2 regions of the Brevibacillus nigriterrae genome follow, and region 1 is predicted to be linked to the other one. Evidence: riboswitches for the same ligand, from Rfam matches in the RefSeq annotation. Region 1 holds a riboswitch; the other holds the start of a gene.
What was found. A riboswitch is a leader RNA that binds a small molecule or an ion and turns the genes downstream of it on or off. The one in region 1 is predicted to bind cyclic di-GMP.

Region 1 (5,955 bases):
CTTCATGATAGAGAGAATCTGGTGAATAAAAGTTCTCCCACATCTTATCTAACTCTTCTTTTCGATATTGCTCCAGTGGCTTTACTTGTTCATCCTTCATCCGCATTTCCTTTTTAGCATCTAGCAAATGCTGGTAATCAGTACAACAAGCAAGCTTCTCCGCTATTTCCGCCACAGCATAAGAAAAACTATCTGTACTTTCGCCAAAAGCTCCGTCAATGAGTCCAATTTTCTTAGCAGAACTTGTGCCTAAAGAAATACACTTTTCCGTAATTTCAAATGAATTTTGAGCCCCAACTCTCCTAGGTAGCAGATACGTCCAGTACTCAGACCCGTACAGATTACCCATTCCTTTGTAGTGCGGATTTAAGATCACACCTTCACGAGCGTATACATAATCGGCTGCAAGTGCCAGAATGACTCCACCCGCACCAGCATTACCCTGCATAGCTGAGATAACCAGATGAGAATTTGTTGTGATAATTTCATGAACCAAATCATCAATTGCATTGATATTCTTCCATGATTCATCTGCAGGACTCTCAGCAGCTTCAATCACGTTAAGATGGATACCGTTTGACCAAAAATCTGATCCACCCATTAATACAATCACTTTTGTATCTCTTTTTAAACAAGCACGATATGCTAATCGAAGCCTGTCACACTGTTCCGTACTCATAGCTCCATTGTAGAAATCAAAGTGTAAATAGCCTACTTTGTTTTTCTCTTCATACCAGATTTCTCTGTATGTTCGACCCTCGTACTCATCGTCGAAAGCTAATGGAGATTCAGCTATATTGCTTAACTTATCCGCTAATGCAAGAAATGCTGGCACTTTAAATGTGATGCTATTATCGGTGCTTTTTCTTTTCAGATGAGTAATCCAAATCGCTCCATCACCCGTTGCCCTGCAAATCGCATCATCACGCCAGGCAATTATTTCGCCGGGGTTCCCTTTTAACACATCTTCTTCATGTGCTCCAAATAAATAATATTCTTCTCCGTAAATCTTATCCAACACACCGGGTTGACTATCTCCACTGCGAATTTTCTTTGCAATTTGCTCTGTACCCATAGACCAATCAATTGCTCGATCAGCTTGCTTCATTGTGGGCAGCAAAGTTCCTTTTACATCCTCTTTACTGTAATCAAGTGGTTCCGGTTTAAAATCACCTTTTTCAAATCTCTCGACCGCCAAAAGCAATCCCTTCATAGCTGCTTCTGTAACTTCATGTCTGTACAAATTACTCTTGCTTGCATTTCTCATTTTGAAATTAACGGAAGCCCAAATGTCCCCAGCATCCATCTCTTCATTGGCTTGAAGTAAAGTTACCCCCCATTCACTTGCACCATGCAATATCGCCCAATCTAAAGATGATGGCCCTCGGTCACCCTTGATCCCAGGGTGGACAATGATACAAGTGTGATTACGCCAAATCACGTCAGGTATTGCTTTTTTTAACATCGGGGCAACAATTAAATCAGGTTTGTGTTTTTCAACTGCCTGAATCATTTCACTATCCCCAATGGCCAGATATACATCAACCTGATGTCCAATATTGGTAAGTTCATCATAAGCTCGTCGACTCATACTGTTATGAGCTGTAGTTAGAAATAGGATTTTCATTACACTCACTCCTCTAGGCATGTTTATAACTTCAATTCTTTCGTCTTTTCAATCAAATCTTGTAGTTCGAACGTAATCTCGTTAAGTGTAGAAATGAGAGTAGAAAGATTCTCCACAGATGATAGTTGCTGTTCAGATGAGGTTGCTATATTTTGAGCGTTAGTTGATGCTTGTTCTGCAAAAGATGCCATTTCTTGAATAGATGCTAATGCTTCTTGTGCTCCACCTGAAACCCCTTCCGTTGAGTATGATATCCTCTTAATTTGATCAGCTACTTCATCAATAGACGTATGTATTCTTTCAAATATTTCTCCTGTTTCCTGCACAAGCTCTAATCCGGCTTTTACTTCACTGATCACTTGATCCATGGATTTCATGGATGTGTTCGTCTCCGATTGGATTGTCTGAATAATACCAGCAATCTTGCTTGCAGAGATAGCAGATTCCTCAGCTAATTTTCTTACTTCATCCGCAACTACAGCAAATCCCTTTCCGTGCTCTCCCGCTCTTGCTGCCTCGATAGCTGCATTTAATGCCAGTAAATTCGTTTGCGAAGCAATATTTGTTATTAATCCGACAATTTCCTGGATCTCTCTTGAACGATTATCCAACAATTTAACTGTCTCAGACGTAGTGTTAACTGTGTCATTGATCGAACTCATCTGCTTGACTGTTTTTTGTATCATCGCATCACCATGTTCAGCCTCATGTGTAGTCGTTAATGACGCTTTTGATACAATCGTTGACGTTTCTGTAATTTGTTGAATATTTAATGCTACTTCTTCGATTATCTGTGCACTATCAATAGTTTGCTTTTTTTGGATACTAGCACCGCTCGAAACCTCTTGAATGTGGGAAAATATCTCCTTGATAGCCATTTGATTCGATTCATAATTACTCTTTAATTGAGAAGAAGCATTCATTAGTTTTTCAGTGGTGGAAGACAATTTTCTTATGATTCCACTTACTATTTGTTGACTCTGTTCCTTTTCATCCAAGACATCAAGCAATTTCTGCTTTTGGATTGTTTGCCAAATAATTGCACCAGAAGTCCCTAATAAAAACAAAGCATGGATAAGGACCATTGAAAAAGAGTACTGCATGTTCCCAAAAACATATTGACTAAAGAGAAAGTAACCAGCAATATGGTGAATCGCAAATATCACAGTCATGATCAATGTTAATTTGATACTCTCGTAGTAACCTATTATTGCTACTACCATAAAAATGGAAAAATGATACTCTACCATCCCATCGCCACCAGCAATCATGGAGATACTGCTAAATGTAATGGTAAGTGTATTGAAAAGTGGAATGAGCGGATGATCTTTATTGATCCGGTAAAGCACAATGGTAACGATAAATAATATCATAGGAAATACAAGGAAACCGTTTGTTACTAAACCTGATCTTTCAACATTTGAAACTTCCATATGCTGAAATAAATTTACTGAATGATGAAGAAAATGAACAAGACCTGAACACAGTAAAACGATTGAAGACAAAATCAGTATAAGGCGATTCTTAACACTCATTAACACTTTCATCTCTCCCAATATTTATTTATTTCAAACACAACTTGGTTTGATTGAAAAAGATTTTTTGACTTCTTTCGCCAATCTGACATCTTCTTGTTGGAAAAATAGATAAGAGTGAATGTTGAAAATAAAAAAGATGACTATCTAAGAATAGCCATCCTCTTATCAGCTATTCGGCAACCCGGCTATCGTGGCTCATAGAGCTTTAGACCCGTGGCTTTGCGTCCTCACCTTTCAATGAGTTTGCCTTTGTCACTAGTAAAATTTATAGATAACAATAGGAAAGATTAACCATTTATCATCTGAAATATAATAACATTTTACAACAATAAACGACAGTAAAAAAAATCACTTTATTATTAAATTTACTTTTTTGCCACAAGTTGTATTAATTGCAAATTTCACCGTTGGCCTTTATTGAATTAGAAGATAGTCATGTTCAAGATATATTATGTAGGAGGCGAAGATTGATAAAGCTAACAAGGGGGAGCGAAAATGAAAGAAGCATAAGTCTGCCATTCAGGCAAATTTATGCTTCCAATCGAAAGAAAGATATTTCAACCACCAATATAATACATTTCTATCTTTTTTTCTTTGTTTGTATAATGTAACCGTTCTTCAGAATACCGGTCAGTCCGTCCATTCCAAATTTCTTTTACAGAGGATACAATTTCTTCGAGTGAAGCTCCTTCTCTCATTAATTTGCGGAGATCAAATCCTTGGTTGGCAAACAAACAGGTATAAATCTGTCCATCAGCAGACAAACGAGCCCGTGTACAGGTTGAACAAAATGCATTCGAGACGGAAGAGATATATCCAATTTCAGCTTGGGTCCCCACATGCCGATAGCGCTTCGCCACTTCTCCAAAATACCGGGATGTGACTGCTTTTAGAGGATACTGGGCTTGAATCCGATCATGAATCTCCTGAACAGTGACCACTTGATCCATATTCCAACCATTTGAATTTCCAACATCCATAAATTCAATAAACCTTAACGTAATTTTGTGCTTTTTAAAAAAATGAACCATTGGTATAATTTGGAGATCGTTCACATCCTTTTGAACGACCATATTCACCTTTACCTCAAGCCCCGCTTCTTGCGCCGCAAATATTCCGTTTAAGATCGTACCGACTTTGATGTTTCTCCCGTTCATTTTTTGAAAAACGGAATCTTCCATTGCGTCTAAACTTACATTCACCCGCTTTAATCCAGCCTCTTTTAACGCTTGAGCATACAAGGGGAGATAATAGCCGTTTGTCGTTAAAGCAATATCGTCAATTCCGAAAATACCAGATAATTTTCTGATTAAATCTGCAAGGTTTTTCCGAAGTAAAGGTTCTCCACCTGTGAGTCTTAATTTGTTCACTCCAAGATGCGCAAACGCCTGAACAATTGTTTCGATCTCATCAAAAGATAATAGTTCCGTTTTGTTCAGGAATGTTCGATGGGCATACACTTCTTCCGGCATACAGTATGAACAGCGAAAATTACATTGGTCAATGACGGAAATACGTAAATCCTGAAGAGGCCTCTCAAGAGAATCGAGCAGGCTATTCATCTTTGTTCTCGGCTTTCCACAGTCGTTGTGATATTTTTGACTGGCTGTTCTTTCATTTCTTCCACCACATCTGATGTCAACTCACGAGTCGATTTTTTAAACTCTTTTAACGTTTGACCAACCGCTCGTCCGATTTCAGGCAATTTTTTTGGGCCAAATAAAACCAATGCAAGAATCAGAATTAAAATGAGCCCAGGAATACCAATACTGGTCATGAAATTCACCCCTCGTATAAAACTTTCTTAAAAAAATCCTTTGCGCTTTGTGCACATCACACATATTTCGTCGTGTTCCCTCAAAGTGGCAAACGAATGATTGCAGACCCCGCACTGCTTCTGATAAACGGGATATTGAACAGAGACAGCAGGCGCAATACCATCTTCTACCGAAATAGCATGCTCAGGACAGATATCCACACACAACTGACAAGATGAACAGGCTTGTGCCGAAATACTGAAACCTGTTTCCGACAGCTGAAGACATTGTCGCTCACAAAGCCTTTGGCAGGCAGCACATAACGTACAAGTCTCAAGGTTAAGCGAGATTCTGCAGAATTGATAATCAGGATAATACTTGGTCAAGTCCAAATCTTGCTGATTAAAGCGCCATTTTGCGGGTGCGAACTGCCTTACAAGTGATTGGCTTTCATTTTTCCAGAAAGAGAAAAGCTCTCTTCTCGTATACTTTACTTCTTCTTCTTCAACAGCCTTCACAGCAGTAGTGAACGGTTGCTCGCCAAGTTGAAGCAGCATAGAATTCGCTTCTTCAATTTGCTGTCTCAGCTCGTCTAGCAATGCCGGATCCTCACTGACGATCGTCCTGATCCCTTTTTTATAAGAAACCAGCAATTCCTTGACAGTAGGGAATTGCTCGCTTGTGATCACCAGTTGATTGCCAACCACTGTTCTTTTCGGGAAGATCCCCGCCACCGCCTGAACAGGACAAGCGGAAATACAGCTTCCACAATCCACACAATTCTCCCTGTCTATGTAAGGCTTGCCATCGACGAGAGAAATTCCTTCGTTCTGGCATGCTTCCAGGCATTTGTTGCACGATGAACGGGGACTCCGATGGCGCGTACAAGAGGGGAGTATTTCCAACCCATAATCAAGGCTTTCTACCCAGTTACTAAATAAACCCATCTTAGCCACCTCTTCAAAAAGATTTTGGTTGAGAATCGACTAGGCACCCAATGTATAAAATACGTAGCGTCCAATAAACTCAGCCA
Region 2 (5,955 bases), on a different contig from region 1:
AACCCTCCACTCATCACTACGACTTCATCTGGAATGGGCATTCCCACAATTCCAAGCCAAAGTAAGAAGAATAGGGCCGCATATCCGTATTGCTCAATGCCCGAAAGTACAAATGCCATATCCATGAATACTTCATCCCCCCACTAGCTTATTTTCTTGCATGTATAGATAAAGGCTGGTGGAAGATTGAATGGGACAAACTCGATGGTCACTTCTTGAAAATGTTTCTCCAGCATCTTCTTCATCTGAAGCGAATATTGAAAAGCAATAAAAAGCCCGCCAGGTTTTAACGTACGAAGGCTAGCTTGCAAGATCCTCTCTCCCTCCGCTGGTGAGAAATTCGCAAACGGCAAGCCTGATATAATGCAATCGACTTGTTTGCAATTTCGTTCTTGGGTAAACTCTGCCAAATCTTCGGCCTCCGTACCGAAATGAAACGAAGGATATTGCCGTTTCAAAGCACTGCGCATTTCATCGTCTTTCTCAATGATTACTGCTGTTGTTGCTGTTTTTTTATGAAGACTGATATATTCTGTAAACACTCCTGTGCCAGCACCTAATTCAACAATGAGATCAATTTCATTCCAGTCAACGTTTTCAAACATTTTTTTGGTCAAAAAGGTTGAACTGGGTGTCACACTGCCAATTTGACCTGGTGATTGAAGAAACTTGGTCAAAAAGGTATAACGGCTATTTGCTGCACTTAACAAGTTACTGCACCCCCAAAAGCTGGATAAGAAAAAGATAAATTCATTGCCTTCATTATCGTGGAATAATGGCGATCCAAAAACGAGCGTGCGCCGGATTATGCACTTGACTGTTGGCGGAGGATCCATCAGACCCAAGACGGATATATTGCCGCTAGTTCCTTCCGGCAGTAAATGAAAAAGAGCCTACCAATAAGGTAGACTCTTTTGAGTAGACTCTATTTATTTCCGTTGTATATTGCGTTTGGCAAACTGCTTTAATTCCCACAACAATTCTGATTCGATCGATTTATCTACATCAAATTGAACTCCGTAAGCAAAGTCCTTGCCACTTGGTTTCTTCCACACAATGTCACCAATCAGGTTTAACTGCTTGTCAATTAGTACAAATGAAAGCAAAATGCGAATTTTTGCTTTATCACTTGGAAGGTCTTGTTTGCATTCAAACTTGGCACCATGAAGGCTTATATCGTGAAGGAAGACGTGCTCTTCCATTTGAATATCATTCACGCCGTTTATTTCAACAATTGTGGACTTCGCATCTAATGGATTATTGAACACCATGCGGAACATCTCTTTGCGTTTATATTCCACAAATACTCCCTCCATCCATGTAACGGTCCACCTCTGATCGAACTAAACGTGTCTGGCAGCATGATTTAATGCTTCTGCAGATGAAGAAACCTTGATCGTCGCTGAACCAATTTCTTCGATGACAAAGACTAATTGTCCGATCTGTTCTTCGACATTCTGAATATCTGCAATACTGCTTCCCATAGACTTTACAATCTGATCAAAAGCTTCCTTCGTTGCTTTCGATTCAACCTGCCCTGTCTCAACCAAAGTCTGAACCTCTTTAATCGATTCTACTACTTCTTCTGAGAATTTGCTAGATTGAGCGATAAGCTCAGTAATCTGTTTGATGGAATGTTTGGTTTGCTCCGAAAGCTTGCGAACTTCACCGGCAACAACCGAGAAGCCACGGCCATGTTCACCTGCACGGGCCGCCTCGATTGCTGAGTTCAAAGCAAGGAGGTTTGTTTGCTCGGCAATATCCTGAACTAATCCGATGACATGGCGAATTTGATTGGAGGATTCATTTAGCTTGATGACAGTCTCTTCCATCTGCTGGGTGCTTGTGAAAATCTCTTCGATCCGCTTCTCCAAATAATTCAGGCGATCTTGTCCTTTGTAGGCGAGTTCCTGACTATCTTTTGATTTTAATGCACTTTGGCGAAATTGATGATTTACCTCGTTGCTATTCGCCACAAGCTGTTCAACCGAAGCACTTGTCTGTTCTGTTAGCGCTGCCAATTCTTCGCTTAAGGAAAGAACCTTGCTCTTTAATTCTTCTTTTACCTTTTCATATTGCATTTCTTGTTGGCGCATATTTTCCTTTTCGTACGCTTCCAACACAAGCTGTTGCTCGAAATTGAGGATTTTGGTAACAACCTTGGTAATCCGGATCATTTCTTCGCTATCTGTAATATTCTGATGAACAATATCTACTAATGTATTCTGCAAATTCTGAAATGCACCCATATACCACTTGGGAGCAAGCCCGATGTGTACATGTCGTTCGGCTACACGAATACGGCGTTGGAGGAACTCCTTGTCGATACGCCCGTTAAACATCTCAATGACATGATTTTGCAGAGTAACTTTCAGTTTATCAATGGTACTGTGTCGCTGAATAATTTGCTTCAAGAGTTCTACTTCCAATACCGATTGGTAAAAGCTTGATACGATTGCGTCCACATTTGTACGAATCAACGATTGAATGGATTTAGCAATTTGAATTTCCTCTTCAGTAAGCTGGATCATTTTCATTTGCAAATGTGTTTCGCTTCCTGGGGCTATGTTTACGGTTACTTTTTCGCTTTTCGCCTTATCAATCCATCTCTTTTGCGACTCTTGTTTCGAACCGAATGCTCTGGAGAAAAAATTCATAGTCGCGTCCCTCTCTTTGGTCGGTTGCACTACTAGCTCCAAATCATCCAAGTGCCCATATAGAGATGATTCTTCAAAGCTCCCATTTGATAAAAATATTTGTAAGAATGGCATTTTTCAACATTGTTATATTGGTAATATTTAATATATATACATTCTTAGCAATTTACAAGTAATTTCTACAAATTTCGACTCTTTTTTATGCATTTTTTGTATATATTTCCATTAAAAATGCCGACTCAATGGCCGGCTTGGTCAATACCTTAATACTCATCAATTCGAATCGTAGCATTGTACCCATTTCGCAAGGCTGCGATGGCTTCATCAACCGAAGCTGTTAGTGGGAAGAGCAGGTTCAGCTTGGAGATCATGAACAGCTCACGGATGATTTCGTCCTGGATAACGATGGCAATCTTTTGGATTCCAACTAACTTGGCGAAGTTAATTAATACCCCGAAACCGGTGCTGTCAATAAATTGCAACTCTGTCAAATCAATTATGAATCCATCTGCTTGACCAATAAATTCTTTCAGCTTGTTTTTGACCGAGTTGGTACTTCCGAATAACAGTTTTCCTTTTATACTGATTTTTTGATAACCGTTACCATTTTGAACCTGTATCTCCACAGGAGTGGAATTGTTGGACAAGTTATTCATTTTTGCGTCACCCGCTTTCTCAAACCCATAATAAACCGACCATCTTCCGCATGGTCATGCCAGACATCATCAACTAAATGACGCATGAACAAAATTCCTCTACCGTCCTCTTCCCAAATCAGGTCCTCCATACATCGCTCTTCCAGTTTTTTTTGTACTTCAAGCGGCAATCCGCCTGCAGAATCGATGATTTTGATTTCTATCTCTTCTTGTTTCACATCTATTTTCAATGATATATTTTGCTCTCTATACGCCTCGCCGTGACAACGTTTCATTGCTTCCACTGAATTAATGATTGCCTCATGAGCAGCAAGAACGAGCCTTTTGGTCTCTACTTGATTTACCCTCATGACTGTCCATTCACAAATTTGATCAAGAAACTCTACCATCTCTACTGTCGCAGGACACTCTATTTGAACATGTATCACGAGCTACCTCCCCCAAAAAATTGTTAGTGTGTCTCACCTGGCATACACACCGATACCACACAAATATCGTCTTTAGTCGTCAAGTCAGTTGTTTTCGCATCAAGCAGTCGGTCGAATAACGATTGGTGGCCTTCAAGGCTATAAGCAATAATCATGCGCTCAAGCTTTTCTCTACTATTCGCAGGTGATGGTCCGTAAGCTGCCAATAATCCGTCTGTATACAATAATAGATTACATGTTTCTTGGTAGGTCAGCTTGCCTTTTTGAAACGGGAAGGAGTCGAGAACCCCTAACGGAATGTTCCCTACATCTAAAAGTTTCAGCTCTCCCTTCTGGTGAAGATAGCCTGTTGGATGCCCTGCATTCACATATTCAATTGTTTTTTGCTTTGTATCGATCACTACATACAAACCAGTGACAAAAGTGACCATCGGTTGTTCTTCGTCTGCGAAAAGGGTAAGCATATGTGAATTCAATTCTTCCATTACCTTTCCAGGATCAGTCACACGGGTGATCAAGCCCCGAAGCAAGGCACGGATGGACATAATCACAAGTGATGCTGACACACCATGCCCCATCACATCAAGTATGATGATTCCATACCGATGCTCATCGATTGGATACCAGCTATACATATCACCAGACAACTGTTCAGAAGGCTGATACCTGGCTTCAATTGAGATATCTGCATTTTGCAGGGGCGGGGTCAACACACTTCGCTGGACTTTCTTGGCTAATTCCAGTTCATGCAAAATCTTTTCCTCCGCCAGTTTGCGAGCAGTGATGTCCTGTTTGATGGTTACATATTGATAAGGGCGTTTTTCTTCATTTAAAAAAGGAACAATCGTTGTTTCCACCCAGAAAATCGAACCATCTTTGGCTCTGTTCTGGATCTCACCTTTCCACACGATCCCTTGCGTAATTACTTTACTTACTTGCCCAAAAAAATCAGGCGCATTCTCTTCCGTATCGATAATCGAGTAATGTTGTCCAATCAGCTCATCTCTCGTATATTTGGACAACCTGCAAAAATTATCGTTAACGTACGTAATTATGGCGTTTTCATTTGTAATAGAGACCAACGCAGATTCGTCCAAAGCCAGTTTCAGATCAGCAAGCTCCATCAACGTTTGCTTTAAGATCATTTCCTGGCGAATATGTTCCGTTATATCCTTGGCCACCACGAATGCACCCGTGATTTGATCGTCTACAAATATCGGTGACGTTTTCACGAGTAGATCAACTTTATAGCCCGCTTTATGTGTGATTTTCGTGTGGAATTCTTGCGTCTCTCCGTTCATCGTATTCGCAAAATATTCCATAATTGTCTTTACACGCTCATCGCTCATAATGGCGAAAATCGCTTTTCCAATCAGCTCTTCAGGTGAGTACCCGATGATTCTCTCAACGGCGGGATTTACACTCGTAAAAACCCCTGCCGAATCAATCGAAAATATAGCATCCCGATTCTGCTCAAATAGTGATTTATACCGCTGCACACTCTCTTCCAAAAGAAAATCCATTTGTTGCTTTTTTTCCTCAAGCTCACAAACCAGGAGACGTCCATATTCCTGAAGCATCTGATACTCCTTTTCCTTCATTTCTCTTTGTCGTGTATCAAACAGGCAGAGTGATCCTATATGCACAGAATGTTTCGTAGTTAAAGGAACTGATAATTGAAATGGATAATCCGACAAATTTTGACGTTTTTCTCCTTTTTCAGAAACAACTACTGTCTTCCCTTCGAAAAATAGAGAGACTGAGCAATACGCAACATTCATGGAATCCACAATCAATGAAACAATCCGATCAATCGTCTGACAAGGGTATAAGGTATTGCGAAAGAGCGATAAATCCACAAGTGGCCTCCCTTCCCGATAAGCGCTTACAACCTTGCTAAGCTTACCAAAATGATACCTAGCAAAATTTAAAAGGACAATACAGGCTATTTGTCAAATTTATTACTTTTTTATAGGAAACGCTTACAAAAATTCGGAAATATGTTACATTATCTGTCATAATATTCTTTTTTTCTACATTTATTTTCACACTAAGGGAGTGCCTGCTGTATGTCATACAAGAATTTCTCGATCGGCTTTAAGCTAAGTGCCATCGTCTTTATAATCAGTCTCTTTTCACTGGTCGGCGTATCTTGGCTTGTCTACGATCAGGCAAAAGGGTCTATGTTTCAGTTATCCTCTGAAACAATCAAAG

Region 2: it holds a riboswitch for cyclic di-GMP, as region 1 does, so the genes downstream of both, ACPW7N_RS15515 (protoglobin domain-containing protein) here and ACPW7N_RS21465 (methyl-accepting chemotaxis protein) in region 1, are expected to answer to the same signal.

The regions. Positions count from the first base shown of each region.
Region 1 covers NZ_JBNCMT010000035.1:20,091-26,045, reverse strand. The annotation lists gene ACPW7N_RS21470 (hydrogenase maturation protein) at 1-1,627, opposite strand, end outside; gene ACPW7N_RS21465 (methyl-accepting chemotaxis protein) at 1,651-3,162, opposite strand; cyclic di-GMP riboswitch class I at 3,338-3,423, opposite strand; gene moaA (GTP 3',8-cyclase MoaA) at 3,723-4,727, opposite strand; gene tatA (twin-arginine translocase TatA/TatE family subunit) at 4,724-4,942, opposite strand; gene ACPW7N_RS21450 (4Fe-4S dicluster domain-containing protein) at 4,970-5,869, opposite strand; gene ACPW7N_RS21445 (dimethyl sulfoxide reductase anchor subunit family protein) at 5,909-5,955, opposite strand, start outside.
Region 2 covers NZ_JBNCMT010000020.1:29,636-35,590, reverse strand. The annotation lists gene ACPW7N_RS15530 (DedA family protein) at 1-125, opposite strand, end outside; gene ACPW7N_RS15525 (class I SAM-dependent methyltransferase) at 144-710, opposite strand; gene ACPW7N_RS15520 (PilZ domain-containing protein) at 930-1,301, opposite strand; gene ACPW7N_RS15515 (protoglobin domain-containing protein) at 1,344-2,657, opposite strand; cyclic di-GMP riboswitch class II at 2,668-2,750, opposite strand; gene ACPW7N_RS15510 (STAS domain-containing protein) at 2,921-3,313, opposite strand; gene ACPW7N_RS15505 (ATP-binding protein) at 3,310-3,741, opposite strand; gene ACPW7N_RS15500 (SpoIIE family protein phosphatase) at 3,765-5,600, opposite strand; gene ACPW7N_RS15495 (methyl-accepting chemotaxis protein) at 5,811-5,955, shown strand, end outside.